Regions from separate parts of the Massilia sp. UYP34 genome, predicted to be linked through region 2. Evidence: predicted binding sites of a transcription regulator. Region 2 holds the regulator's gene; the other holds the start of a gene.

Region 1 (14,331 bases), on a different contig from region 2:
CGCTACCAGCGAGAGGATGTCGGCCGGCTTTTGCGAGGCCACGTAGGCGGCGATGAAGGCCACCGCCAGCAGCAGCAGCTTGGAAATCGTCACCCGCTTCTGGGTCGAGGCGCCCGGATTGACCATCTTGTAGTAGACGTCGTGCGAGAGCGCATTGGAAATCGCCAGCAGCAGGCCGTCGGCGGTCGACAGCGCCGCCGCCAGGCCGCCGGCCGCGACCAGGCCCGCGATCACGTAGGGCAGGCCGCCGATCTCGGGCGTGGCCAGCACCAGCACGTCGGCGTCGATCGCGAATTCGGCCAGCTGCACGATGCCGTCGCCGTTGATGTCGGCCACGCTCACCAGGGGATTGGCCTTGTCCACGTTGGCCCAGTACGAGATCCAGGTGGGCAGCGCCGAGAAATCGCTCCCCACCAGCGAGGTATAGATATCGTACTTGGCCAGCACCGCCAGCGCCGGAATCGTCAGGTACACCAGCAGGATGAAGAACAGGGTCCAGAACACCGAGACCCGGGTGTCGTTGACCGACGGCGTGGTGTAGGCCCGCATCAGGATGTGGGGCAGCGCCGCGGTGCCGAACATCAGGCAGAACACCACCGCCAGGAAGTTGTTGCGGCGCCCGTCCGACTCTTCCTGCGTGGCGCCGGGGAAGGGTTCGGCGTGCGGCTCGGGCGGCCGGGCGCGCGCCAGGTTGGCGTCGCGCCGCTCGCTCCATTGCGAGCGCGCCTCTTCCACCGAATTGGGGTAGGTGGCCAGCGCGCGCTCGGCCTGGCGCACCTCGCTGAGCGAGGCATTGCGCGCGCGCGCCGCCGCCAGCTGGCGCTGGGCCTCCAGCTTGCCCGTCTCCCACGATTCGGGCAGCGCGCCCAGCCGCGCCGCGTATTCGTCGGCCCGGCGGCGGAACTCGGCGCGCACCTGCTCCTCGCGCGGGTCGCGCGCCAGCTCGGCTTCGCGCGCGCTCAGCTTGGGCAGCAGCGAGCCATAGGCCACCGCGGGAATCGGGTTGTCGGCATGCTTGGCCGACAGCCACATGGTCGGAATCAAAAAGGCCACCAGCAGGATGATGTACTGCGCCACCTGGGTCCAGGTGATGGCGCGCATCCCGCCCAGGAACGAGCACACGAGGATGCTCGCCAGGCCCAGGAAGATCCCGACCGAGAAGTCGACCCCGGTGAAGCGCGAGGCGATCAGGCCGACCGCATAGATCTGCGCCACCACGTAGGTGAACGAGACCAGGATGGTGGCGCCGACCGCGACCGCGCGCACCGGACCGCCGCGCCCGCCGGCGCCGCCGCCGTAGCGCGCCGCCAGGAAGTCGGGCACGGTGTACTGCGCAAACTTGCGCAGGTAGGGCGCGATCAGCAGCGCGACCAGCACGAAGCCGCCGGTCCAGCCCATGATGAAGGCCAGGCCGTCGAAGCCCTGCAGATAAAGGCCGCCGGCCAGGCTGATGAAGCTGGCCGCCGAGATCCAGTCGGCGGCGGTGGCCATGCCGTTGAACATGGCCGGCACGCGCCGCCCGGCGACATAGTATTCGGTGACGCTCGAGGTGCGGCAGATCACGCCGATGATCGCGTACAGGGCGATGGTGGCGAACATGAACAGGTGGCCGATCCACAGGCGCGGCATGCCTTCCTGCTCGAGCAGGGCGACGGCGACCAGGAACAGCGCGAAGCTGCCGGTGTACCACAGGTAGTAGCGCGCCAGCTTGCTGAAATAGGGTGGCTTGCCGCTCATCGTGGCCCATCCCCGGCGTCGGCCGCGGTATTGGCCGCAGTATTGGCCGCGGCGTCGCGGTCCAGCCGGCGCATGCGCCAGGCATAAAAGCCGATGATGGCCAGCGACACCAGCGACGCGCCCTGCGCCGCCATGTAGAACGACAGCGGCCAGCCGAACACCTCGAAGCGCGCCAGCTCGCGCGCGAAGAACACGGTGCCGAAGCTGGTCGCCAGCCACAGCGCCAGCAGCAGCAGGGTCATCCTGCGGGTGCGTTCCCAGTGCACGGCGCGGCGCCGCGCCGCGGCGTCATGGTGGGGGTCAAGGGGCGGCATCGGGTTCATGGAGCGGGGGAGGGAAGGTCAGGCGGAACAGGCTGCCCGGGAAGCGCCGGGACTGGCTGCGCGGGTTGTTGAAGATGTCGATCTCGGCGCCGTGCTGCTGCGCGATTTCGCGCACGATCGCCAGGCCCAGGCCGCTGCCCTGGGTATTGCTGCCCAGGATGCGGTAGAAGCGCTCGAACACGCGCTCGCGCTCATTGGGGGCGATGCCGGGGCCGGTGTCCTCGACCTCGAGCAGCGCCCGCTCGCCGTCGCGCCGCACGCGCACCGTGACGCTGCCGCCGGCCGGCGTGTAGCGCAGCGCATTGTCGATCAGGTTCGACAGCAGTTCGCGCAGCATCAGCGGCTGGCCGGCGATGACGACCGGGCCGTCGCCGGCGGCCGGCGGCTCGAAGCCCAGGTCGATCTCGCCCGCGAACGAGGCTTGCACCCAGTCCTGCACCGTCTCGCGGGCCAGGCGCGGCAGGTCGATCTCGGCGAAGGCCAGGCCGGCCTGCGGCTGGTTCTCGGCGCGCGCCAGCGCCAGCAACTGGTTCACCAGGCGCGTGGCCGATTCCGAACTCTTGGCCAGCTGTTCCAGCGAGCGGTGGATCTCGGCCGGATCGAGCTGGCGCAGGGCCAGCTCGGACTGCATGCGCATGCCGGCCAGCGGGGTCTTCATCTGGTGCGCGGCGTCGGCGATGAAGCGCTTCTGCATCGCCATCGATTCGCCCAGGCGCTCGAGCATGTCGTTGAAGGAGCCGACCAGCGGCGAGATTTCTTCGGGCACCTGGCGCGGATCGATCGGCGACAGGTCGTCCTGGGGCCGCGCGCGGATGCGCTGCTGCAGCTCGGCCAGCGGGGTCAGGCCGCGCGACAGCGCGAACCACACCAGGGCCAGGATCACCGGCAGGATGATGAACTGGGGCAGGATCACGCCCTTGATGATCTCGCCGGCCAGGTGCGCCCGTTTATCGAGCGTCTCGGCCACCTGCACCAGGGCCAGCGGCGGTTCGAGCGGCGGCTGCAGGGAACGTTCATGCAATGGGTCGAGGTTGACGTAGGTGTAGGCGACCCGGATCGGGGTGCCGTGGATGCTGTCGTTGCGGAACTCGACGGCGCCGGCGCGCGCATGCTCGTCGGCCGCGTCCATCCGCGGACGCGGCAGGTCGCGGTCGCCGTCCAGCAGCTCGCCGTCGGGTCCGGCCAGCAGGTAATAGACGCTGTCGACGTCGTCGGCGCGCAGGATGTCGCGGCCGGACGGATGCAGCTGGCCGGCGGCCTTGCCGCCCACGCTGCGGATCTGCTGGCCCAGCACCGTGACCCGGTCTTCGAGTGCGTCGTCGAAGGGCTGGTTGGCGATCGACTTGGCGACCAGATAGGTGATGGCGATGCTCATCGGCCACAGCAGCAGGAGCGGGGCCAGCATCCAGTCGAGGATCTCGCCGAACAGCGAGTGCCGGATGTTTTCGTCGGGCTCGGGATTCGGCGGGACGTAGGTCGGCTCGGCCGCCGCGGCCGGGGCGGAAGCCGCCCCGTATGCCGGGCCTTGTGCCGGCCCGGCCGTGAAATCGGCGTCGCGTTCGTTCACCTGTCGGCGACGGTTGCCGTTGCCGTTGCCGTTGGCGTGGCCGTTGGCGTTGCGGCGGCGCGTTCCGCCGAAGGCGCGGCGGCGGCGGCCTCGGAGAATTTCTCGAGGCAGTAGCCAAGGCCGCGCACGGTGGCGATGCGCACGCCGCCGACTTCGATCTTCTTGCGCAGGCGGTGCACGTACACCTCGATCGCGTTGTTCGAGACTTCTTCGCCCCATTCGCACAAATGGTCAACCAATTGTTCTTTGGATACCAGGCGGCCGGTGCGCGCCAGCAGCACCTCGAGCAGGCCCAGCTCGCGCGCCGACAGGTCGAGCATCTGGTCGTTGATGTAGGCGCTGCGGCCCACCTGGTCGTAGACCAGCGGGCCGTGGCGCACCACGGTCGGGCCGCCGCCGGCGCCGCGGCGGGTGAGGGCGCGCACCCGCGCCTCGAGTTCGGACAGGGCGAACGGCTTGGCCATGTAGTCGTCGGCGCCCAGGTCGAGGCCTTCCACCCGCTGCTCGACGGAATCGGCGGCGGTGAGGATCAGAACCGGCAGCAGCGAGGCGCGGGCGCGCAGGCGGCGCAGCACTTCGAGTCCCGACATCTTCGGCAGGCCGAGGTCGAGGATGAGCAGGTCGAATTCTTGGGTGGAAAGGGCGGTATCGGCATCCTGCCCGTTCTTGACGTAATCGATGGCGTAGCCGGACTGGCGCAGGGATCGCGTCAGCCCATCGGCAAGTACGCTATCATCTTCGGCGAGCAGAATTCGCATGGGGACACCTCGGTTATCGCGTTAGACAAACTCAGGCCCGTATTGTGTTTGATTTGTCACAACAATGCGAGCCTTGATCATTTTATTGGCAAGACGACCACGTTTTAGTGCTTGCAAAAACCACTGGATTTTTATACAGTAGTGGCTCTTGAAGTGCGCGTGCGCGCCCACACCTTGCCTACTCCACGATTGAAAGTACACCATGGACGACAAAAAAACCGCATTGAACGCCTCTGAAAAAGGCAAAGCGCTGGCAGCCGCCCTGGCGCAGATCGAAAAGCAGTTCGGCAAGGGCTCGGTCATGCGCATGGACGCCAACGCGCCGGTCGAGGAAGTGCAGACTGTTTCCACGGGCTCGCTGGGCCTCGACATCGCCCTGGGCGTCGGCGGCCTGCCGCGCGGCCGTATCGTCGAGATCTACGGTCCGGAATCGTCGGGTAAAACCACCCTGACCCTGCAAACCATCGCCCAGATGCAAAAGCTGGGTGGCACCTGCGCCTTCATCGACGCCGAGCACGCGCTTGACGTGACCTATGCCCAAAAACTGGGCATCAACCTGAGCGAGCTGCTGATCTCGCAGCCGGATACCGGCGAACAGGCGCTCGAAATCACCGACGCGCTGGTGCGCTCGGGCAGCGTCGACCTGGTGGTCATCGACTCGGTGGCGGCACTGACCCCGCGCGCCGAGATCGAAGGCGACATGGGCGATTCGCTGCCGGGCCTGCAGGCGCGCCTGATGTCGCAAGCGCTGCGCAAGCTGACCGGTTCGATCAACCGCACCAACACGCTGGTGATCTTCATTAACCAGATCCGCATGAAGATCGGCGTCATGTTCGGCAGCCCGGAGACCACCACCGGCGGTAACGCACTGAAGTTCTACGCCTCCGTGCGCCTGGACATCCGTCGCACCGGTTCGATCAAGTCGGGCGACGAAGTGATCGGTAACGAAACCAAGGTCAAGGTCGTCAAGAACAAGATCGCGCCGCCGTTCAAGGAAGCCCACTTCGACATCCTGTACGGAGCAGGCACCTCGCGCGAAGGCGAAATCCTGGACCTGGGCGCCGACAACAAGATCGTCGAGAAGTCGGGCTCGTGGTACAGCTATAACGGCGAGCGCATCGGCCAGGGCAAGGACAATGCCCGTCAGTTCCTGGTGGATCGCCCAGCCCTGGCGCGTGAGATCGAGAACAAGGTCCGTGCCGCCCTGGGCGTGCGCGAACTGCCGCCGGCGGCAGCCGGTGGCGACGACAAGCCGAAGCTGCAGGCAGTCGGTGAGTAATCGCCTGGCGAGGGCGGCGTGGCAGGCTGGCGCCTTGGGTGTCTGCTCCACGTCCGCCCACGCCATGTTGTCGATGAGGGTGTCCCGATGCCAGCGCCGGTACTGAGCCTCAAGGGGCGCGCGCTGCGTTACCTGTCGCAGCGCGAGCACAGCCGGTTCGAGTTGCGGCGCAAGCTGGCCAAGTATGCCCAGGAAGACGAAGACGTCGACGCCCTGCTGGATTTTCTTGAAAAGAATAACTGGCTGTCGCAGGAACGTTTCGCCGAGTCCCTGATCAACCGTAAGGCCAGCCGCTACGGCAACAGCCGCGTGGTGGCGGAGCTGCAAAGCCATGGCGTCACCGGCGATGCGCTGGTCGAGATCAAGGCCGGGCTGTCCGACAGCGAGACCGCGCGCGCCACCGAAGTCTGGCAGCGCAAGTTCGGCGCCGTCGCCACCGACGCGGCGATGCGCGCCAAGCAGATGCGCTTCTTGTTGCAGCGCGGCTTTTCCCAGCGTGCGGCGCGGGTGGCGATGCAGGGTAGCCCTGCGGACGATGAATTCGATGGAAGCTGATGGATGTCGGTCCATCGGCATGATCGCTCTAGGCGCCAGCGTGGAGCGCCATTCCCGATATGCTTAAAAGCATATTCCTCAACGGGTGATGGCGCTGCACGCTGGCGCTTTTTGTCGTCTGGTCATCCGGCCAGCGGCTGATCCTATCCTAACGACATATCTTTCATTCACGCCGTGAATGGGGCGGCAATGTTCATTATCGACAGGCGAATAATATAAGCGGTCAACGCGCCGTCATGTTTCCGTGAAGTCCCTTCATCTCCCCGTAGTATCCCTTACCGACCTTTCTTTCCCATGCGCCGCTGTGGACGCTGTGCTAAACTTTGCGGGTTTAAGCAGCGCCGCATGAGCGGTTGTTGTCGCAGAAGCTGCGGCAACGTGCAAGAAGCACACCGGCTGCATCACTAACCGCCGTTTCGACGGCACTGGTATTTATGCCTTTGTCACCTCCCGTATCGCGCTCGCTCCGGCATACGCGCGCCATCACAGTCGAAGCGTTCGCGCGCGACGATGGCTTGTGGGACCTCGATGCCAGCATCCGCGATGTGAAGACGCGTACTATCGCGCTTGCTTCCGGCGAACGGCCCGGCGGCATGCCGGTGCACGACCTCAAGCTGCGCGTGACCATCGACCGCGACCTGAACATCGTCGATGCCGAAGCCGCATCCGATGCCGTCCCGTATCCGGGCTACTGCGATACCATCGGCCCTGCCTACAAGAAGTTGATCGGGCTCTCGCTCGTGAACCATTTCCGGTTGCATCTGAAAGACCGCCTATCCGGCGTGCTCGGCTGCACCCATCTGACCGAATTGGCCCAGGTGCTGCCGACCGCAGCCTTGCAAGCCTTTGCTGACGACAATGTCGATGCCCCAGGTGGGCTCGGCGGCTCGTCGACCGACCGTCCATTTGAGCTCGACCGTTGCCATGCCCTGCAAAGCGACGGCCCTGCCGTGGCCAAATACTACCCACGCTGGTCGATCAAGGCCGTCTCGGGTTAGCGTTCGTCGTTTTTATTTTTGTAGTCCAACCGTATTTCTAATTCAGTAATAGAAGAAGGGAAGCCAGCATGAAGATCCATGAGTACCAGGGCAAAGAGATCCTCCGAAAATTCGGAGTGACCGTTCCGCGCGGCATTCCGTGCATGTCGGTGGAAGAGGCTGTCAAGGCCGCCGAGGAGCTGGGCGGTCCGGTCTGGGTGGTCAAGGCCCAGATCCACGCTGGTGGCCGTGGCAAGGGTGGTGGCGTCAAGGTCGCCAAGTCGCTGGAACAGGTCAAGGAATACGCCGACCAGATCATGGGCATGCAGCTGGTGACGCACCAGACCGGCCCGGAAGGCCAGAAAGTGCGTCGCCTGATGATCGAAGAAGGCGCCGACATCAAGCAGGAACTGTACATCTCGCTGGTTACCGACCGCGTGACCCAGAAGGTCGTGCTGATGGCCTCGTCGGAAGGCGGCATGGACATCGAAGAAGTCGCGCACAGCAACCCTGAGAAAATCCACAACGTCGTGATCGATCCGGCCGTCGGCCTGACCGACGCCGACGCCGACGCTGTCGCCGCCAAGATCGGCGTGCCGGAAGGCTCGATCGCCGACGTGCGAGCCAACCTGCAAGGCCTGTACAAAGCCTACTGGGAAACCGACGCATCGCTGGCCGAAATCAACCCGCTGATCGTCACCGGCTCGGGCAAGATCATCGCCCTGGACGCGAAATTCAACTTCGACGCCAACGCGCTGTTCCGTCACCCAGAGATCGTCGCCTACCGCGACCTGGACGAAGAAGATCCAGCCGAAGTCGAAGCGTCGAAGTTCGACCTGGCCTACATTTCGCTCGACGGCAACATCGGCTGCCTGGTGAACGGCGCCGGCCTGGCCATGGCCACCATGGACACCATCAAGCTGTTCGGCGGCGAGCCGGCCAACTTCCTGGACGTGGGCGGTGGTGCTACGGCCGAGAAAGTGACCGAAGCATTCAAGATCATGCTGAAGAACCCGGAACTGAAGGCCATCCTGGTCAACATCTTCGGCGGCATCATGCGTTGCGACGTCATCGCCGAAGGCGTGATCACCGCATCGAAAGCCGTGTCGCTGCAAGTGCCGCTGGTCGTGCGCATGAAGGGCACCAACGAAGACCTGGGCAAGAAGATGCTGGCTGACTCGGGTCTGCCAATCATCGCCGCAGACACGATGGAAGACGCAGCGAAGTCGGTCGTTGCCGCTGCCGCTGGTAAAGCCTAATTCGCTAAGGATATAAAAATGTCGATTCTGATCAACAAAGACACCAAAGTCATCACCCAAGGTATCACCGGCAAGACCGGCCAGTTCCACACCCGTATGTGCCGCGACTACGCGAACGGCAAGGAAGCCTTCGTCGCAGGCGTGAACCCGAAGAAAGCCGGTGAAGATTTCGAGGGCATCCCGATCTACGCATCGGTCAAGGAAGCCAAGGCCGAAACCGGCGCCACCGTCTCGGTCATCTACGTCCCACCGGCAGGCGCAGCCGCCGCCATTTGGGAAGCCGTCGAAGCCGAGCTGGACCTGGCAATCTGCATCACCGAAGGCATCCCAGTCCGCGACATGATGGAAATCAAGGATCGCATGGCCAAAGCCGGTTCCAAGACCCTGCTGCTGGGCCCGAACTGCCCAGGCCTGATCACCCCTGACGAAATCAAGATCGGCATCATGCCGGGTCACATCCACCGCAAGGGCCGTATCGGCGTCGTGTCGCGTTCGGGCACCCTGACCTATGAAGCAGTCGGCCAGCTGACCGCACTGGGCCTGGGCCAATCGTCGGCAGTCGGCATCGGCGGCGACCCGATCAACGGTCTGAAGCACATCGACGTGATGCGCATGTTCAACGACGATCCTGATACCGACGCGGTCATCATGATCGGCGAAATCGGCGGTCCGGACGAGGCGAACGCCGCTTACTGGATCAAGGACAACATGAAGAAGCCGGTCGTCGGCTTCATCGCCGGCGTCACCGCGCCTCCGGGCAAGCGCATGGGCCACGCCGGCGCGCTGATCTCGGGCGGCGCCGATACCGCGCAAGCCAAGCTGGAAATCATGGAAGCCTGCGGCATCACTGTCACCAAGAACCCGTCGGAAATGGCGCGTCTGCTGAAGGCGATGCTGTAATCCTGACGAGCGCTTGATCGGCAGCTAGAACGGGGAGCTTCGGCTCCCTGTTTTTATTGTGGATTTCATTTCGCGCCGCCAATTTTGATCGCCTGACAAAAATTGCCTTACGACACTGACAAATTTTGTCACCGGAGGCGTCAATTTTTGTCGTGGGACAGGGGTTTGTTATCTCGGTATTAATAAAATCGACCGTTTCTTGCTGTTTTCGGGCTGGCACGCCACTTGCGTATAGGAAAGCGTAGCAGCTGAGCAGTACAAGATACGTCGTCCCAACTTCGAACTACCACCCTGGAGAGAAAAATGAACTTCAAGCAAATGCAAACCAAGAAAGCCGAAGGCGGCTTCACCCTGATCGAACTGATGATCGTTGTCGCGATCATCGGTATCCTGGCTGCCGTCGCAATCCCGGCCTACCAGGACTACATCGCCAAGGCCAAGGCCGCAGCCGCCTACGCCGACATCTCGGGCGGTAAAACTGGCTACGAAATGGCTGTGGTGCAAGGTCTGCCAGAAGTCGATGGCGCAGCGGCTGGCGCTGACGCATACCTCGCAGCGGCAGGCCTGTCGGCTACGACCGGCAACTGCACCGCCATCGCAGCAACTGTGCCGGACGCCGACGGCGTTGGCTCGCTGACTTGCACGATCGCCTCGCCTGGCCGCCTGGGTACGAACCCAACCATCGCACTGAATCGTGCTGATGATGGTACTTATGCATGCGTCGCCACCAACTTCGCTGAAACGGATTACATGCCAGCCGGTTGCGCCGCTCCTGCCGCTCCATAATCAGCGTTAAAAGATCTAGCTCCATTCGATAAGAGAGACCGCCTAGGCGGTCTCTCTTTCGTTTTTCTACTGCCGATCAGGTGACGCCGCTTGCGGTTTCAAGTACTGATCCAACCACCCCAGCACCGTGTGATGCCACTGCACCGAGTTCGCCGGCTTGAGCACCCAGTGGTTCTCATCCGGGAACACCAGCAGCTTGCTCTCCACACCCATGCGCTGCAGCGCAGTGAAAGTGCCCAGCGCCTGCGCGGTAGGAATCCGGAAGTCCAGATCGCCCTGGATCACCAGCATCGGCGTCTTCCACTTGTTCACGTGATGAACCGGGTTGAAGCGTTCATGGTTCTCCGGCACCTTGAAGTACGGCCCGCCACTCTCCCAATCGGTGAACCACTGCTCTTCGGTCGAGTACGCCATGCCGCGCGTATCGAACACGCCGTCGTGGTTCACGATGCATTTGAACTCATCCGACCAGTTACCCGCGATCCAGTTCATCATGTAGCCGCCGTACGACGCCCCCAGCGCGCAGTCGCGTGAACGGTCGAGCCACGAGAACTTCTGCACCGCCGCGTCATAACCCTTCTGCAGGTCGACCAGCGGCTTGCCGCCCCAGTCGTTGCTGATCGAGTCCGTGAACTTCTGGCCATAGCCGGTCGAACCGTGGAAGTCGATGAACACGGCCGCATAGCCCGCGCCGGCGTACACCTGCGGATTCCAGCGATAGCTCCAGCTGTTGCCGAAGCTGCCCTGCGGGCCGCCGTGGACGATGAAGGCGACCGGATACTTCTGGCCCGGCTGCGCATTCCATGGCTTCATCACGTAGCCGTAGACGGTTTCGCCATTGGCGCCGGCAAACGAGAACTGCTCGGACTCGCCAAAGCGCACGTCTTTCAAACGTTCGCTGTTCACATCGGTTAGCTGCTTCGGCTTGCCACCCAGCTTCATCGAGAACAGCTGCGCGCCCGACTGCAGGTTGGCGTGGGTATAGACCAGCGTGTCGCGCCGCAGGTCATAGGCGCCGACCGCGCCCTTGTCGGTCAGCGGCGTCACCTTGCCGCTGGCGACGTCGATCGAGAACAGGCGGTGCTGGCCGATGTCTTCGGCATCGACGATCAGCGCCTTGCCGTCCGCGCGCCAGACCAGGCTGCCGGCCGAACGGTCCCAGTCGGCGGCCAGCTTGCGCTTTTCGCCGGTGGCCACGTCGATTAGCATGACCTGGTAGCGGTCGGCCTCGAAGCCGGGACGCGCCATGGCCAGGTAAGCGAGGGTGCGGCCGTCAGGCGAGAAAGTACCTTTCGTGTCCCAGGCCGGATTGTCCTGGGTCAGGTTGCGCGGCGCCGCGCCGCCCGCGGCCGGCACGCTGTACAGGTCGAAGTTGGTCGACCAGGCTTCGGTCTTGCCGGCGATGCGGCTCGAGAACACGATGGTCTTGCCGTCCGGGCTGAAGCGGTATTCCTCGCGGTCGCCGAACGGCTTCGAAGGCACGTCGCCGTCGAGCGAGCCGGACAGGCTGACCGGTTCGCTGCCGACCTTGCCATCCGCGCCCAGCGGCGCCGAGAACAGCACCGCGTTGCGGTGGTCGTTCCAGGTGTCCCAGTGACGCACGAACAGGCGGTCATAGACCTTGCCGCTGGCCTTGTCCTTCTCTTTGGCATCGAGGCGCGACCTGGTGCAGGCCAGATCGGCGCAGTCGCGGAACACGGCCAGGCTGAAGGCGAGCCGGTCACCGCCTGGCGCGAGGCGGAAGTTGTCGACGTCCAGCGGCAGGTTCGTCACCTGCACCGCCTCGCCGCCGGCGACCGGCTGGCGCCATACCTGCGACGAGCCCGAGCGCGCCGACAGGAAGTAGACGGCGTCGCCGGAGGGTGACCATTCCGGGTCGTTGCTGCTGGACGCATCCTGGGTCAGGCGCTGCGGCGCCGGCTTGGCGGCGCGCAGGTCGACCATCCACAGTTGGGTATTGCCGCGGTTCTTTTCCATGTCCGTGCTGCGCACGGTATAGATCACGCGCGTGGCGTCCGGCGACACGGCCGGGCTGCCCACCCGCTCCATATTGACCAGGTCTTCCACGGTAAAGCCGCGCGGCGCGGCCGTCGCGGTGGTAGCGGCCAGCAGGGCCGCTACCATCGTCAGCAAGCGAAATGTCATTCCATCCTCGTCGATCAGTGCCGCGGCCGGGTGCCGCATGCAAGCCGGCAATTTACCACGATGTCTTCAAGCATGAAGCTGACATCGTTCCCCGCCGCGGGCCTGGCCAGCACGGGGGCGCGGCCTGGCGAGGAGAGGCGCTCGAGGAGAAGCGATCGAGGAGAAGCGATCGAGGAGAAGCGCTTGCTTACTTCGGCATGATGACCGTATCGATCACATGGATCACGCCATTGTCGGCTGCGATGTCGGTCTTGGTGACGGTGGCGTTGTCGACCATGACCTTGCCGCCCGCGACTTTCACCGCGAATGCGCTGCCTTCCACGGTCTTGACGTCGCCAGGCTTGACGTTGGCAGCCATGACCTTGCCCGGCACCACGTGGTAGGTCAGCACCTTGGACAGCGCGGCCTTGTCTTTCAGCAGGGCGTCGAGCTTGGCTTTCGGGATCTTCGCGAAGGCCGCGTCGGTCGGGGCGAAGACGGTGAACGGACCCGGACCTTTCAGGGTGTCGGTCAGGCCGGCAGCCTGGACTGCAGTGACCAGGGTATTGAAGGTGCCGGCCGACTTGGCGGTATCCACGATATCGGCTGCCTGGGCCGAAGCGAAGGCGAATGCGAGGGGCAAAGCGATCAGGATCTTTTTCATTATCAACTCCGTGAGTGGGTTTGTGATGGTTCAAGTTGAACCGATCTGGGATAAATTTACCGCCATTTTGTAATTTGGTCTAATGTGTGTAGCGTCTTTGTCCTATAAAATAGGTTCAATCATGGTTCGTTTAGTTGGCTTGTTGGGCAGGGCCGATGGAAACGATCCAACCGGTAGCTCGCTCGGGCCTCGCACTGTTGAGCATGGAGCTGCAATGCGCGGCAAGTTGTGACACCATTCATTTTCAAAATCAATTGATACAACGTTGGGATGCACGATGACGGATTCAGTCAAGACGGGACAAGAGCGGATCATGTACCGCACGGGCGCCGCCGCACGGTTGGCGGGTTTGCCGGTTGAAACGCTGCGCGTATGGGAGCGCCGTTACAGCCTGTCGGATGCCCAGCGCTCCGAGCGCGGACAGCGCCTTTATTCCGCCGAGCAGGTGGCGCGTCTCGGCCTGCTCAAGCAGCTGGTCGACCAGGGCCATTCGATCGGCGTGCTCGCTGGCCTGAACCGCGACCAGCTGCAATCGATGCTGGGCCTGGATGGGCAGTCCCGGGCCATCCAGGCTGCGCCGGTGCGCGTGTTGCTGGTGGGCGCCATGCTGGCGCGGCGCGTCGCGGTCATGGGGCAGCACTCGCTTGGCCTGGACGTGCGCGGCCACAGTGCCGGCCTGGCGATGGCCGAAGAATTACCACGCAACACAGGCGCTGACGTGCTGGTGATCGAACAATCCGAGCTCGACGAGCGGGTGATGCCCGCCATTGCCACGGCGCGCGAAGCGACCGGCGTGGCCGCGGTCGTCGTGTTGTACCGATTCTGTTCCAGCGCCACGATCCGCACCCTGCGCGCGCAAGGCTGCCTGGTCGCGCGCATCCCCGCCGACCTGAACGAGCTGGCGCTGCTGTGCCAGTCGGCCCTGACCGGCCACCGCCCGGCGCTGCAGGAACCGGCTGCCGCCGCCGTGGCGCCGCCACGGTTTGCCGACGAAGACCTGGCCAATATCGCGGCTGCCGGCAACCGCCTGACCTGCGAATGTCCACGTCACCTGACCGAATTGCTGCTCATGGTGGGCAGTTTCGAACGCTACAGCCAGCATTGCGCTTCGCGCAATCCGCAGGACGCGGCGCTGCATGCCGAGCTGGCGCTGGCCTCGGGCCGCGCGCGGGTGGTGCTGGAAGCGGCGATGGAGCGCCTCGCGATCGAGGAGGGATTGCCGCTGCCGAAGGGTTGGGCAGCCTGACCTGAGTACTCACCCGTAAATAAATGTGTTTGGCCCCCAGAACCGGCGCGTTGCTGCGTTGATCCGTGGCCACTTGCGGGGCTTGCAGTGCTCGCACTGCGGTGCAGTCGCCGCCTTGCCGACCTGCATATTGAGCGTGTCGAATTCGTATTCCTG
Region 2 (14,331 bases):
TCCGCCAGGCGCTGGACGCGTAAAGCCGGGTAAAACTGTCTTGATGCGGCCGGCAACTTGCCGGCCTTGTCACATTCGCGATTGAGCCCAGCCGTAAAACACGGCTATCATGGACCTTTACCAGCCCAGCCTGACGGTATGCCCATGAAACGATTCCTGTCCTGCCTGTCCCTCGCGGTGTTGTGCGCAACCGGCGGCGGCGCCTACGCCGGCGAGCTCGAGGACGCCAACGCCCTGTTCGAGAAAAAAGACTATGCGGGCGCGCTCAAGCTGTACACCAGGCTGGCCAATGCCGGCAATTCACAGGCCCAGCAGCAGCTGGGCCAGATGTACTGGTATGGCGAAGCCGGCGCGGTCGACGAAGCCAGGGCGAAGGAGTGGTTCGAGAAGTCGGCCGCCAAGGGCAACAAGATCGCCGCCGACTCGCTCGTGATCATGCAGCAGCGCGCCCTTCGTCGCGCCGAGATCGATTACTGGATCAAGGGTTACGATGGCGCCGACCTGCAGTCGGGCGAGTACCGCTGCCCGGCGCCGCGCATTCCGGCGGTGTCGAAGATCAACGAAGAGATCGAGCGCGTGAACAAGGCCGTGACCGGCTGGCAGGATTGCTACAACAAGATGGTGACCAACCTGAACGCGCAGTCGCCGCTGACCCGCCGCATCCCGCCCGACGTCGCCAAACTGATGAACAAGCAGGAAACCGAGGCCGCGACCGCCTACCTGGAGGGGGTGCGCCAGAACATCGCCGAGGGAGCGAAAGTCAATTCGAAGATGGTACTGGCCGATTTCGCCGCATGGCGCCGCGCGACCGAAGCGTTCGTGGACCAGCACAATGCGGTGATCAACAAGGCCAAGCAGTAGAGACCGCCCATAAACGTCGTTCCCGCGAAGGCGGGAACCCAAGTCCTCAGCGCCGCCACGATGGATGGACGTGGCCGGCAGCGCATGCGAACCGAGGTTCCCACCTGCGCGGGAACGACGCGCTCACGGAGATGATGTGTATCGAGATCAGTTCCAGCTGCGCATCAACCCCACCGCCAGCCCCTCGAGCGCGAACTCTTCGTCGGGCCTGACTTGGATCACCTTGAAGTCGGGGTTCTCGGGCAACAGTTCGACCAGGTCGCCCGTCTTGCGGTAGCGTTTGACGGTGACTTCCTCGCCCAGGCGGGCGACGACGATCTGGCCGTTCTTGGCGCTGTCGATTTTCTTGACCGCCAGGAAGTCGCCATCCATGATGCCGGCGTCGCGCATCGACCAGCCTTTCACCTTGAGCAGAAAGTCGGGCCGCGCCGCGAACATCGCGGTGTCGACGTTATAGGTCGCTTCGACGTGTTCTTGCGCCAGGATCGGATTGCCGGCGGCGACGCGGCCGACCAGCGGCAGCGACATCAGCGACGGCGGCGGCATGGGAATCTGCTGGGCGCTGGCGCCGACGAGGCGGATGCCGCGCGAGGTGCCCGGCGAAATCTCGATCGCGCCCTTGCGCGCCAGCGCTTGCAGGTGTTCTTCGGCCGCATTGGCCGAGCGAAAGCCCAGTTCGGCCGCGATTTCGGCGCGGGTCGGAGGGAAGCCCGTGTTCTCGATCGCTTCCTTGATCAGGTTCAGGATCTGTTCTTGCCTTGCAGTGAGCTTGAGCATAACTGTGTAATGGTTGCCGTGTGTAAATGCCGTGGTTGGATGCGATGTTGCAGCAACGGGTTGTAGCAGTAGACTGTATTTTTGTACAGTATTCCGTCATACGCAAGGGATATACACGAAAAAGCGCAAAAAAAGCGCGCTCATCGTAAAAAGTACGGATTTTGCAAGCGTAAATGTCGAGTGAGCCTGGCGCCGGCTTAAAGCGCTTGACGGCCATGTTCCCAATTTGCCCATTTCACGCTATACTAGCTGGCTGTTCCCTTCCCACACTCGTCTTGACGCCGAGGTGGGCATTTATGTAAAACGTCCTCAAGGAGTAATGCATGCGTCATTATGAAATCGTTTTTATCGTCCATCCGGACCAGAGCGAGCAAGTCCCGGCGATGATCGAGCGTTACAAGACCACGGTGACCAGCCGCGGCGGTAACATCCATCGCGTGGAAGACTGGGGCCGCCGTCAGATGGCTTACCAGATCCAGAAGCTGCCAAAAGCCCACTACATCTGCCTGAACATCGAGTGCGACAACGAGACCCTGGTCGAGCTGGAAACCGCATTCAAGTTCAATGATGCCGTTCTGCGTCATCTGACCGTCAAGATGAAGAAAGCAGAAACCGCACCGTCGCCGATGATGAAATCGGTGCAGCGCGAAGACGCAGCCAAGAGCCACCGTGCAGAAGCCGCTGCTCCTGCAGCTGCTGCTCCAGCCGCTGCCGCTGCTTAAGATTTTTTCCAGGAATTCGTAACAAGCAGTAGTAGAACCGGGTGAATCAGCTCCAGCTCGTGGCGACCATCGCCGAGCGTGATGTCCTGCGCTACACCCCGGCCGGTGTGCCGATCGTTTCAGCCGTCCTGATGCACAGTTCGCATCAACGAGAGGCAGGGATCGATCGCCTGGTCGAGTTCGAAGTCCCCGCGTTTGCCGCGGGCGAGATTTCGGGCAGGTTTGGCAGCGCCGAGCTCGGCGCCAGCTACCGCTTCGATGGCTTCCTCGCACGGAAAAATCGCAACAGCAAAGCCCTGGTGTTTCACATCATTGATTTCAGTGCCGCCTAGTTCGGCAATTTAGATATACAGGAGCCTCAAATGGCATTCGGTAAAAAGTTCGACAAAAACAAAGCTAAAGAAAAACTCAAGCGCAAGCAGCAGAACCCGCTGTTCAAGCGCAAGAAGTTCTGCCGCTTCACCGCCGCTGGCGTTGAGCAGGTTGACTACAAAGACGTCGACACCCTGAAGGACTTCGTCCAGGAAAACGGCAAGATCATGCCAGCACGTCTGACCGGCACCAAGGCGCACTACCAGCGTCAGGTCGACACCGCCATCAAGCGCGCCCGTTACCTGGCGCTGCTGCCGTACACCGACCTGCACCACGGTTAATCGTCGGTCACGACAGTCAGATATCCTGGAGATAAAACATGCAAGTTATTCTGTTGGAAAAAGTTATCAACGTCGGCAACCTGGGCGACGTCGTCAAAGTCAAGGATGGTTACGCACGTAACTTCCTGATCCCGCAAAAGATGGCCCGCCGCGCTACCGCTGGCGCCGTCGCCGAGTTCGAAGCCAAGCGCGCCGAACTGGAAAAAGCAGCCGCCGAGAAACTGGCAGCCGCCCAAACCCAGGGCGACAAGCTGAGCGGCCTGACCGTCACCATCGGCCAGAAGGCCGGCGTCGACGGCCGTCTGTTCGGTTCGGTCACCAACGCGGACATCGCCGAGGCGCTGACCAAGCAGGGCTTCCCGGTCGAAAAAGCTGCCGTTCGCATGCCGACCGGCCCGCTGAAGACCACCGGCGAATTCCCGGTTGCAGTCGCCCTGCACACCGACGTCGTGTCGGAAATCATCATCGCTGTCGTAGGCGAAGCTGCCTGAGCGAATGCTGGATTGACGTAAAAGCAGTGCACGAAAAAGCCGGGATCTCCCGGCTTTTTTGCTTCTGAAACTCACCAATTATGACAGCCGTGTGACAGGAGAAGGTATAATGCCGCCCATGAACGCAGCACCCTCAGACCCGCAGATCGAAGCCCTGCGCATCCCCCCGCATTCCATCGAAGCAGAGCAATCCGTCATCGGCGGGCTGCTGCGCGATAACGCCGCCTGGGACCGCATCGCCGACTTCATGCATGCGGAAGACTTCTACCGTTACGATCACCGCATCATTTTCGAACAGATGGTCCGCCTGATCAACGCCGGCAAGCCGGCCGACGTGATCACGGTCTATGAAGCCTGCAACCAGCTCGGCAAGGCCGAGGAAGTGGGGGGCTTGCAATACCTGAACGCGATGGCGCAGAACACGCCGTCGGCCGCCAATATCCGCCGCTACGCCGAGATCGTGCGCGACCGCGGCATCCTGCGCCAGCTGATCACCGTCGCCGACGAGATTTCCGGCAATGCCTTCAATCCGCAGGGCAAGGAAGTCAAGCAGATGCTGGACGAGGCGGAGTCAAAAATCTTCGCCATCGCCGAACAGGGCGCCAGGGGCGCCCAGGGCTGGCTCGCGGTGCAGCCGCTGCTGACCCAGGTGGTCGAGCGCATCGACGAACTGTACTCGCGCGAGAACCAGGGCGAGATCACGGGCGTGCCGACCGGATTCATCGACCTCGACCGGATGACCTCCGGCCTGCAGCCGGGCGACCTGGTCATCGTCGCCGGCCGTCCGTCGATGGGCAAGACCGCATTCTCGGTGAACATCGGCGAGAACGTCGCGATCGAGGCCGGCCTGCCGGTCGCCGTGTTCTCGATGGAGATGGGCGGCACCCAGCTGGCCATGCGTATGCTCGGCTCGGTCGGGCAGCTCGACCAGCACCGCCTGCGTACCGGCCGCCTGCACGACGAGGACTGGCCGCGCCTGACGCACGCCATCCAGAAGATGAACGACGCCCAGCTGTACATCGACGAAACGCCCGCGTTGAACCCGATCGAGATGCGCGCGCGGGCCCGCCGCCTGGCGCGCCAGTGCGGCAAGCTCGGCCTGATTATCGTCGACTACCTGCAGTTGATGCAGGGTTCGAAGGCGGGCGACAACCGCGCCTCCGAGATCTCGGAGATCTCGCGCTCGCTCAAGGGCCTGGCCAAAGAGCTGCAGTGCCCCGTGATCGCGCTGTCGCAGCTGAACCGCTCGCTGGAACAACGTCCCAACAAGCGTCCCGTGATGTCCGACCTGCGCGAATCCGGCGCTATCGAGCAGGATGCGGACGTGATCATCTTCCTGTACCGCGACGAAGTCTACAACCCGGATTCGCCGGACAAGGGCACCGCCGAGATCATCATCGGCAAGCAGCGTAATGGCCCGATCGGAGCGATTCGCCTGACCTGGATTGGCCAATACACCAAGTTTGGCAATTACAGCGGCAACCTGTCGGTCTACCAGGGCGACTAAGATTCTACGCCGCATACCGCGGCCGGCGTCACGCCGCATACCAAGCCGTCGCTTTTCCCGGAGCGTCGGCAAATACCGAGAGAAAAACGGAGAAAAATAATGTTTGGACGCTTTTTGCCTAAAGAAGGCAATTTCTTTGAACTGTTCAACCAGCACGCGGCCTTGTGCGTGAAGGGTGCCCATGAAATGGTCGGCCTGATGACCAATTTCGACGATCTGGAAACCCGCACCCATGCGGTCGAAACGATCGAAAAGCAGGCCGACAAGATCACCTACGCCACGGTCGACCTGCTGCACAAGACCTTCATTACTCCCCTTGATCGCGACGACATCCACAAGCTGATCACGCGCATGGACGACATCCTGGACATGATGGAAGACGCGGCCCAGACCGTGTCGCTGTACGACCTGCACGCGGTCACGCCGGAAGCGAAACGCCTGGCCGAGCTGTGCCTGTCGTGCTGCCTGAAGGTGCAGGAAGCGGTGTCGATGCTGCACGATATGGACAACGCGCCGAAGATCGTCGCCATCTGCGAAGAGATCGACCGCTTCGAGTCGGACGCCGACCACGTGATGCGCGCCGCCATGTCCAAGCTGTTCCGCGACGAGCCGGACGTGCGCAACCTGATCAAGATGAAGGCGATCTACGAGATCCTGGAAACCGTGACCGACCGCTGCGAAGACGTGGCCAACATCATCGAAGGCATCATCGTCGAGAACGCGTAAGCGTCGTTCGAGCGGAACAACCATGGATACTCTCAACATCAGCATTTACGTGCTGGGCGGGCTGGTGGTGCTGGCACTCGTCTTCGACTTCATGAACGGCTTCCACGATTCGGCGAACTCGATCGCCACCGTCGTGTCGACCGGCGTCCTGAAGCCGCAGCATGCCGTCGCGATGGCCGCCTTCTTCAACTTCATCGCGATCTTCGTGGTCAACATGAAGGTGGCGCAGACCATCGGCAAGGGCACCATCGACCCGCACATCGTCGATCACTACGTGATCTTCGGCGCCCTGGTCGGCGCCATCACCTGGAACCTGATCACCTGGTACTACGGCATCCCGTCCTCGTCCTCGCACGCCCTGATCGGCGGCCTGGTCGGCGCCGCGGTGGCCAAGGCCGGCACCGGCTCGCTCATTTCCGGCGGCCTGCTCAAGACCGTCGCCTTCATCGTGGTCGCGCCGCTGCTGGGCTTTGCGCTCGGATCGATCATCATGCTGATCGTGGCCTGGGTGTTCGTCAAGGCGACGCCGCGCAAGGTCGACGGCCTGTTCCGGAAGCTCCAGCTGGTCTCGGCCGCGGCCTATTCGCTGGGCCACGGCGGCAACGATGCGCAGAAAACCATGGGCATCATCTGGATGCTGCTGATCGCCGCCGGCTACGTCAGCGCCAGCGACGCCCATCCGCCGGCCTGGGTCATCATCTCGTGCTACGCCGCGATCGCCTTCGGCACGCTGTTCGGCGGCTGGCGCATCGTCAAGACCATGGGCCAGAAGATCACCAAGCTCAAACCGGTGGGCGGCTTCTGCGCCGAGACCGGCGGCGCGATGACGCTCCTGATGTCGAGCGCCTTCGGCATCCCGGTGTCGACCACCCACACCATCACCGGCGCAATCGTCGGCGTGGGCGCCGCGCAGAAGGCCTCGGCCGTGCGCTGGGGCGTGGCCGGCAACATCGTGTGGGCGTGGGTCTTCACCATTCCGGCGTCGGCGTTCATCGCCGCGGTGGCGTGGTGGATCGGCACCCACATCATGTGATGGACGCGTTGAGCGCATGATGCGAAGCGGAGCCGGTGGCGCTAATACCGTCAAGTTAAGCTGCTGAGCTAGCCGTCAAATACGTCGTCCCCGCGCAGGCGGGGACCCAAGTTCTGCAAACGTCGTCGAAACGCTTGCAAGATTGGGTCCCCACCTTCGTGGGGAGTCGTTACTGCCAGTGGCAGTAACGACGTTTTTACGCTAACTCAAGAAGACTTTCGCCTTGCGCGGTCTACCCGAGATCGACTTCCAGCCCCTCGTAGGCCAGGAACACCTGCAAGCCATCGAGCCGCCCCGCGTAGCGCGCCATCACCTCGGCAAACACCGCTTCGAGTTCGTCGTCCCCGCGCGTCGGCTCGTGGTGCGTGCAGTACAGCGCGCGCGCGCCCACCCGCAGCGCCATCTCGAGCGCGCCGTCGAAGGTGCCGTGGCCCCAGCCCCGCCGGGACGGGTATTCCTCGCGCGTATAGGAGCAGTCGACGATCAGGGCGTCCACGCCACGCATGACGGCGTCCATGCTGCGTTCGCGCTCGCGCAGGTGTTCCTCGCAGGCGGCGTGTGCGCCGCTGCCGTCCGGGTGCGGGCAGGGCTCATGGTCGCCGGTGAAGAACAGCGACTTGCCGTTGCAGTCGATGCGGTAGCCTAGGTTGAGCACCGGATGGTTCATCGCCACGTTCGACACCACGGCGTCTTCCAGCGCGATCGGGGTCCCGATCCCGAGCGTGCGGTAGTCGAGGGTGGCGCCCATCTGCGCTTCGCCCACCGGAAAATAGCTGTTCTGCAGCTGGACGTTCATCACGTGCTCGATGCCGTGGCCCGTGGTTTCGTCGTGGGCGCCGTGCAGGCGCACCCGGTTGCCCTTGACGAACAGGGGCGTGAAGAAGGGCAGGCCGTGGATGTGGTCCCAGTGGCTGTGGGTGATGAAGATATTGGCGGCCACCGGCCCTTGCTGGGCCAGGTGCTGGGCCAGCGGAAACAGCCCGGTGCCGCCATCCAGGATCAGTAGGGCGCCGGCGTCGGTGCGCACTTCGATGCAGGTGGTATTGCCGCCGTAGCGCGCGGTGCGCGGGCCCGGCGACGGGATCGATCCACGCACTCCCCAGAACCGGAACTTCATTGCAAGCCTCCCGTCACGATCGCTCAGTTTTATTCTATACAGCCGAGATCATAACGGTATGTATCCTTCCGGCATAGGCGTGAATGAACGCACAGTCTTTGCGCCGGCTCAGGCATCGGCTGCGTCGCGCATGCGCCGCAGCAGCAGTTCGCGCTCGCTGGCGTTGGCGGTGAGCGCGGCCGCGCGCGCGAATTCGGCGCGCGCCTCCGGCCGGCGGCCGAGCTTGAACAGCAGGTCGCCGCGCACGCTCGGCAGCCAGTGATAGCCGTCCAGCCGGCCGTCCGCCAGCAGCCGGTCGGCCAGCGCCAGGCCGGCCGCGAGGCCGTCGGCCATGCCCACCGCCACCGCGCGGTTCAGTTCGACGACGGGCGAGGGCTGGACCACGGCCAGTTCGTCGTACAGATCGGCGATGCGGCGCCAGTCGGTCAGGTCAACGCGGTGGGCGCGCGCGTGGCAGGCGGCGATCTCGGCCTGCAGCACGTAGGGGCCGCGTGGCACCGCGATGCGCGCGGCGCGCGCGAGGGCGGCCAGGCCGCGCCGGACCAGCACGCCATCCCAGCGTGCGCGGTCCTGGTCGAGCAGCAGCACCGGGCGCCTGGCCGAATCAAGGCGCGCCGCCATGCGCGACGCCTGCAGCTCCATCAGCGCCACCAGGCCGTGCACCTCGGGTTCGTTCGGCGCCAGCTCGGCCAGGATGCGGCCCAGGCGCAGCGCCTCGTCGACCAGGGCCGGGCGCATCCAGTCGGCGCCGGCGGTGGCGGCATAGCCTTCGTTGAAGATCAGGTAGACCGCCTCCAGCACGGCGCCGAGGCGCTCGCCCAGTTCGGCGGGCGGCGGCAGCGCGAACGCCACCTTCGCTTCGCCCAGGGTGCGCTTGGCGCGCACGATGCGCTGGGCGATGGTGCTCTCGGGAACCAGGAAGGCGCGCGCGATCTCGGCGGTGGCCAGGCCGCCCAGCAGCTTGAGCGTCAGCGCCAGGCGCGCGTCGAGCGACAGCACCGGGTGGCAGGCGGCGAACATCAGGCGCAGCAGGTCGTCCTTGACCACGCTGCTGCGCCTGGCGTCGAGGTCGTCCACGAAATCCGGCACCGTCAGCTCCTCCCGGGCTCCGAGGTCGAGGCCGATCCGTTCCAGCTTCTGGCGCAGGCTGCGGTCGCGTCGCAGCAGGTCGACGGCGCCGTTGCGCGCCGTCGTGAGCAGCCAGGCGCCGGGACGGTCGGGGATGCCGTCGCGTGGCCAGCGTTCCAGCGCCGCCACCAGGGCGTCCTGGGCCAGCTCCTCGGCCAGCCCGACGTCGCGCACGATGCGCGCGACGCTGGCGACGATGCGGCCGGATTCGATCCGCCACACCGCCGCGATGGTGTCCTCGACCTTGCCTGTCATTCGCGCGTCATTGCCCTTCATCGGTCCTGAGCGGCTTTCCTCTCACGCTTGTTGTGCACGCATGCGTTCGATGGTCTCGCTCGGCGCGAAGTCGTCCAGTTCGAACAGCTGGCGCACCTCGATCTCGGCTTCCAGGCCCGGGCCGCGTGGGTTGGGGAAGCGGCGCGTCCATTCGAGCGCCTCCTCGCGCGAACGGACCTGGATCAGGGTATAGCCGGCGATCAGCTCGCGGGTTTCGGTAAACGGGCCGTCGACGACGCGCCGCTCGCCGCCTTCGTAGCGGATGCGCCAGCCCTGGCTGCTCGGCTTGAGCCCATTGCCGTCGAGGAGGACGCCGGCGCGCGCCAGCTCCTGGTGGTAGTCGTTCATTTCGGCAAGCAGCGGCTCTTGCGGCATCTCTCCGGCTTCGGACGCGGCGCTGGCCTTGACGATGATCATGAATCGCATGGTGTTCTCCTGTGGTGGTGAGCGGCCCGCGGCAGCGGGCCTTGCATGGTCCACGACGAACGGCGCTTACCGTTTTCGACACCCCCGGCAAAAAAATATCGACGCCGTCGTCTAGCGCATGAAGCAGGGCGCCAGCGCGCGTACCTCGACCATGGCCCATTCGGCGGCCGGGCACTCGGCGGCCAGCCGCACCGCCTCGTCGCGCGAGTCGACGTCGACCATGAAGAAGCCGCCCACCATTTCCTTGGCCTCGGCGAACGGGCCGTCGACGATGCGCGCCTTGCCGGCCGGGCCGCTCACCCGCACCGCGCTGTCGAGCGACGCCAGTGACTCGGCCGCCAGCAGCAGGCCGCGCGCCTTCAGGTCGTCGCCCCAGCGCAGCATGCGCTCGTAGGCGGCGCGTCCTTCGGCTTCGCTGCGGGTCGCGCGCTGGCCGATGGGCTCGTGGATGAGCAGCATGTGGGGCATGGGGTCTCCTGTGGGCGAGGTGGGTCCGGACGCGTGGACGGCGCAGCCGTTCCTCCTATGGTAGCGCTGTTTGCGATTCAGGCAAAAAAAACGCCCGCCGGTGAGGGCGGGCGTTGGGGGCACTGCCGCCTCGTGCAGGCGGCGCGCGCCGTTACAGCACGTCGCTGGCGTGGTCGGCCAGGCGCGAGCGTTCGCCGCGCGCCAGGGTCACGTGGCCGCCGTGGTTCCAGCCCTTGAAGCGGTCGACCACATAGGTCAGGCCGCTCGAACCCTCGGTGAGGTATGGCGTGTCGATCTGCGCGATATTGCCCAGGCACAGGATCTTGGTGCCGGGACCGGCGCGCGTGACCAGGGTCTTCATCTGCTTCGGCGTCAGGTTCTGCGCCTCGTCGATGATGAGGAACTTGTTCACGAAGGTGCGACCGCGCATGAAGTTGAGCGACTTGATCTTGATGCGCGAGCGGATCAGGTCTTGCGTGGCGGCGCGGCCCCAGTCGCCGGCGTCGCCGTCCGACTTCATCAGCACCTCCAGGTTGTCGTCGAAGGCGCCCATCCATGGCGACATCTTTTCTTCCTCGGTGCCCGGCAGGAAGCCGATGTCCTCGCCCACCGGCACCGTGACGCGGGTGACGATGATCTCGTTGTAGAGCTTGGTCTCCAGCACCTGCGCCAGGCCGGCCGCCAGCGCCAGCAGGGTTTTACCCGTACCGGCCTGGCCCAGCAGGGTGACGAAGTCGACCTCGGGGTTCATCAACAGATTGAGGGCGAAGTTCTGCTCGCGGTTGCGCGCCGTGATGCCCCACACGTTGTTCTTGTTGTGGCTGTAATCGCGCAGGGTCTGCAGCACGGCGGTCTTGCCGTTGATCGACTTGACCTGCGCGTACAGTGGCGACTGGCCATCCTTCGGCTCGAGGAACACGAACTGGTTTACCAGCAGGGTCGGGATCACGGGGCCGGTGACGCGGTAATAGGTCGCCGAGCTGCCGTTCTTGTTCTCTTGCCAGGATTCGACGTCCTTGCCGTGCTTGTCCCAGAAATCGTCCGGCAGCTGGACGATGCCCGAGTACAGCAAATCCGTGTCTTCCAGCACGTGGTCGTTGAAGTAATCCTCGGCCGGCAGGCCGATGGCGCGCGCCTTGATGCGCATGTTGATGTCTTTCGACACCAGCACGATGGCGCGGCCCGCCATCTGCTCTTCGAGCGCGCGCACGACGCCCAGGATCTGGTTGTCGGCCTTGCCAGCCGGCAGACCCTCGGGCAGGGCGGCGCTGTTCAGCCGGGTCTGGAACAGGAGGCGCCCCTTGGCATCCTTGTTGCCCAGCTTGGACAGCGCAATGCCGGACTCGATGGCGTCATCGTCGACGTTGGCGATCAGGGCGTCGAGCGTGCGTGAAACCTGGCGCGCGTTGCGCGCGACCTCGGACATGCCCTTCTTGTGGTTGTCCAGTTCCTCGAGCGTCATCATCGGCAGATAGACGTCGTGCTCTTCGAAGCGGAACAGTGAGGACGGATCGTGCATCAGCACATTGGTGTCGAGCACGAACACCTTGGTGGCGCCGGAGCGGTCGGCCTTGCGGCTGGTGGACGACTTGATGGTGACTTCGACCGGCTTGTGCTTGGCCGGATGCGGTTGATCGGCGTCGGTCTCGCGCAGCTTGGCTTGCACAGGAGCGGCTTCAGGCCAGTTCTGCTTGCCTTGCTTGCCGCTCTTGCGGGCCGGTTGCCCCGCCTCGGCGGCCACGGCTGGCACGGCTGCGACGGGTTTGGCCGCCGCGGGCGCTTGCGCCGCGGCGAGGGTGTCTTGTGCCTTGCGGCGTGCGCGCGATTTCGGCGTCGGCACGGCCTGGCCGCTGATCAGGTCCTCGACGTCGTCATTGGCCTGGGCCGAGACGGGACGTACCGGCGATTTGCCGGGTTCGGCCTTGGGGTAATCTTTTGCCAGCAGCATGGTCGCTGGCTGGGTAGGCATCTTTGGCAGTGGCATCAGGTTCTCAATCTAAAAAAAGTCTGGATGGCCGTGCGCGCGCGGGCCACGTGGCGCGCTGCCGCACGGAGTCGATGCTACTAACGGGAGTGGCGGGTGCGCCGCCGGATAGACTGCGAAGGAAAATGTCTGCAGTAAGGCCGAGCCTGGAAATGCTCCGGCCCGGCGGGAAACCAGATTGGAAGGATGTGGATGAATTACGGGTTGACTCAAAATAAAGGATAGCGATCCAGCAGGTTGAACGAACTGGAGCCATCCGTAATTCAGGGCTGGCTCTTCAAAAATTCCAGCACTTCGGTGACGTGATCATTGACTTTCACGCCACGCCATTCTTTCACCAATCGGCCTTGAGCGTCAATGACAAACGTACTGCGCTCGATTCCACGCACTTGTTTGCCATACATGTTTTTCATCTTCATGACATTGAATTGCGTGCAGACGGTTTCGTCCGGATCGGAGATCAGTTCGAAGGGCAGGCCCAGCTTGGCCTTGAAATTCTCGTGCGAGCGCAGCGAATCGCGGCTCAGGCCATAGATCTCGGCGCCCAGCGCCTGGTACTCGGGCCAGGCTTCGCGAAAGGCGATGCTCTCGGTCGTGCAGCCCGGCGTATTGTCTTTGGGGTAGAAGTACAGCACGGTGTACCTGGCGGGACGGCCAAGCAGCTCGAAGGTCTGGCCACCGGTCATCGGGGCGGAAAATGGTGCGATGGTTGCTTGGCTCTCGGCCACGGGCTTCTCCTGGGCAGTGACAGCGCACTGCGCTGCAAATATTTACCTCCCGGCGCATGGTGGCGGGGAGCGGCACTGCATGATAATCCGGCCATGCCACCTGCCGCTAGTGTCCGGCTGGACAGAATCGCACTATTTATGTGCTTGATGAAACGTTTCTGCCGACGATCCCGTCGATTCGGGCCGTGGTTCAGGCGCCGGCGTCGATGATCAGGGCCAGCGTGACCTTGCGGCCTTCGCCCATCAGCACGTTATAGGTGCGGCAGGCGGCCTGGCTGTCCATGCTTTCGACGCCGACGTGCATGGCCGACAGGCTGGCCACCAGGCGCGGGTGCACGAAGCGCTGGCGCTCGCCGGTGCCGAGGATGACGACGTCCGGCGCGTCCTTCGCGATCTCCTCGAAGTGGGCGGCGGTCAGGTCGTCGAAGCGGGTCACGTTCCACGGCCGCGGCGGGATCTCCGGGAGCACCGTCAGGCTGTAATTGAAACGCTCGGCATTGATTTCCACGCCCGAGGCGTCATAGCCGGTCACGGTCTGGTATTGTTGAGTGTTGTCGGAATGAAGCTTCATGGCGTTTGCTGGATCGGGTGTGCTAACAAGGGCCCATTGTAACCGGATCGGCAAGGTTGCTTAAACGGGGCGCTTTCGGCAGAATGGTATTTTTTCGCACTGCAACAGAGCACGCTTACACCCAGAGGAAATTTTGAGACCGATCGCCAAATCGAACAAGCTCGACGACGTCTGCTACGAAATCCGCGGACCGGCCCTGGAGAAGGCGCGCCAGATGGAAGAAGACGGCCAGAAGATCATCAAGCTCAACATCGGCAACCTCGCCGTGTTCGGCTTCGATGCGCCGGACGAGATCGTCAGCGACATGATCCGCAATATGCACGGCGCCGCCGGCTATACCGACTCCAAGGGCATGTTCGCGCCGCGCAAGGCCGTCATGCATTACACGCAAGAGAAAAACATCGTCGGCGTGGGCATAGACGACATCTACCTGGGCAATGGCGCCTCGGAGCTGATCGTGATGTCGATGCAGGGCCTCCTGAACAACGGCGACGAAGTGCTGGTGCCGGCGCCCGACTACCCGCTGTGGACCGCGGCCGTGAGCCTGGCCGGCGGCGCGCCGGTGCACTACGTGTGCGACGAACAGTCCGACTGGCTGCCCGACATCGAGGACATGCGGCGGAAAATCACGCCGAACACGCGCGCGATCGTCGTCATCAACCCGAACAACCCGACCGGCGCCCTGTATCCACGCGAAGTGCTGCTCGACATCATCGAGCTGGCGCGCCAGCACCAGTTGATCGTCTACGCCGACGAGATCTACGACAAGACCCTGTACGATGGCGCGGAGCACGTCTCGATCGCCTCGCTGGCCGACGACGTGCTGTTCGTGACCCTCAACGGCCTGTCGAAGAACTACCGTT

Evidence for each region. The regulator LexA, encoded in region 2, represses DNA repair genes until DNA is damaged. The targets are predictions, from matches to a motif close to ACTGTATNNNNATACAGT.
Region 1: a site for LexA is predicted at 4,508-4,525, ahead of recA (recombinase RecA). Genes of this name have one in related genera too.

Annotation. Positions count from the first base shown of each region.
Region 1 is NZ_JBWBRF010000004.1:310,484-324,814, reverse strand. Features, by position in the region: gene ACZ9AQ_RS10275 (sodium:solute symporter family protein) at 1-1,737, opposite strand, end outside; gene ACZ9AQ_RS10270 (DUF4212 domain-containing protein) at 1,734-2,060, opposite strand; gene ACZ9AQ_RS10265 (sensor histidine kinase) at 2,038-3,627, opposite strand; gene ACZ9AQ_RS10260 (response regulator) at 3,624-4,385, opposite strand; gene recA (recombinase RecA) at 4,588-5,664, shown strand; gene recX (recombination regulator RecX) at 5,752-6,219, shown strand; gene ACZ9AQ_RS10245 (DUF2889 domain-containing protein) at 6,654-7,217, shown strand; gene sucC (ADP-forming succinate--CoA ligase subunit beta) at 7,286-8,455, shown strand; gene sucD (succinate--CoA ligase subunit alpha) at 8,474-9,355, shown strand; gene ACZ9AQ_RS10230 (pilin) at 9,659-10,141, shown strand; gene ACZ9AQ_RS10225 (S9 family peptidase) at 10,208-12,286, opposite strand; gene ACZ9AQ_RS10220 (fasciclin domain-containing protein) at 12,474-12,929, opposite strand; gene ACZ9AQ_RS10215 (MerR family transcriptional regulator) at 13,207-14,175, shown strand.
Region 2 is NZ_JBWBRF010000003.1:432,836-447,166, reverse strand. Features, by position in the region: gene ACZ9AQ_RS08685 (cystathionine gamma-synthase family protein) at 1-23, shown strand, start outside; gene ACZ9AQ_RS08680 (tetratricopeptide repeat protein) at 145-861, shown strand; gene lexA (transcriptional repressor LexA) at 1,009-1,638, opposite strand; gene rpsF (30S ribosomal protein S6) at 1,962-2,360, shown strand; gene priB (primosomal replication protein N) at 2,402-2,692, shown strand; gene rpsR (30S ribosomal protein S18) at 2,723-3,013, shown strand; gene rplI (50S ribosomal protein L9) at 3,052-3,504, shown strand; gene ACZ9AQ_RS08650 (replicative DNA helicase) at 3,614-5,011, shown strand; gene ACZ9AQ_RS08645 (DUF47 domain-containing protein) at 5,111-5,737, shown strand; gene ACZ9AQ_RS08640 (inorganic phosphate transporter) at 5,760-6,770, shown strand; gene ACZ9AQ_RS08635 (MBL fold metallo-hydrolase) at 7,003-7,887, opposite strand; gene ACZ9AQ_RS08630 (RNA polymerase sigma factor) at 7,996-9,291, opposite strand; gene ACZ9AQ_RS08625 (YciI family protein) at 9,313-9,717, opposite strand; gene ACZ9AQ_RS08620 (YciI family protein) at 9,829-10,185, opposite strand; gene ACZ9AQ_RS08615 (PhoH family protein) at 10,337-12,169, opposite strand; gene ACZ9AQ_RS08610 (peroxiredoxin) at 12,433-12,897, opposite strand; gene ACZ9AQ_RS08605 (Mth938-like domain-containing protein) at 13,088-13,468, opposite strand; gene ACZ9AQ_RS08600 (pyridoxal phosphate-dependent aminotransferase) at 13,602-14,331, shown strand, end outside.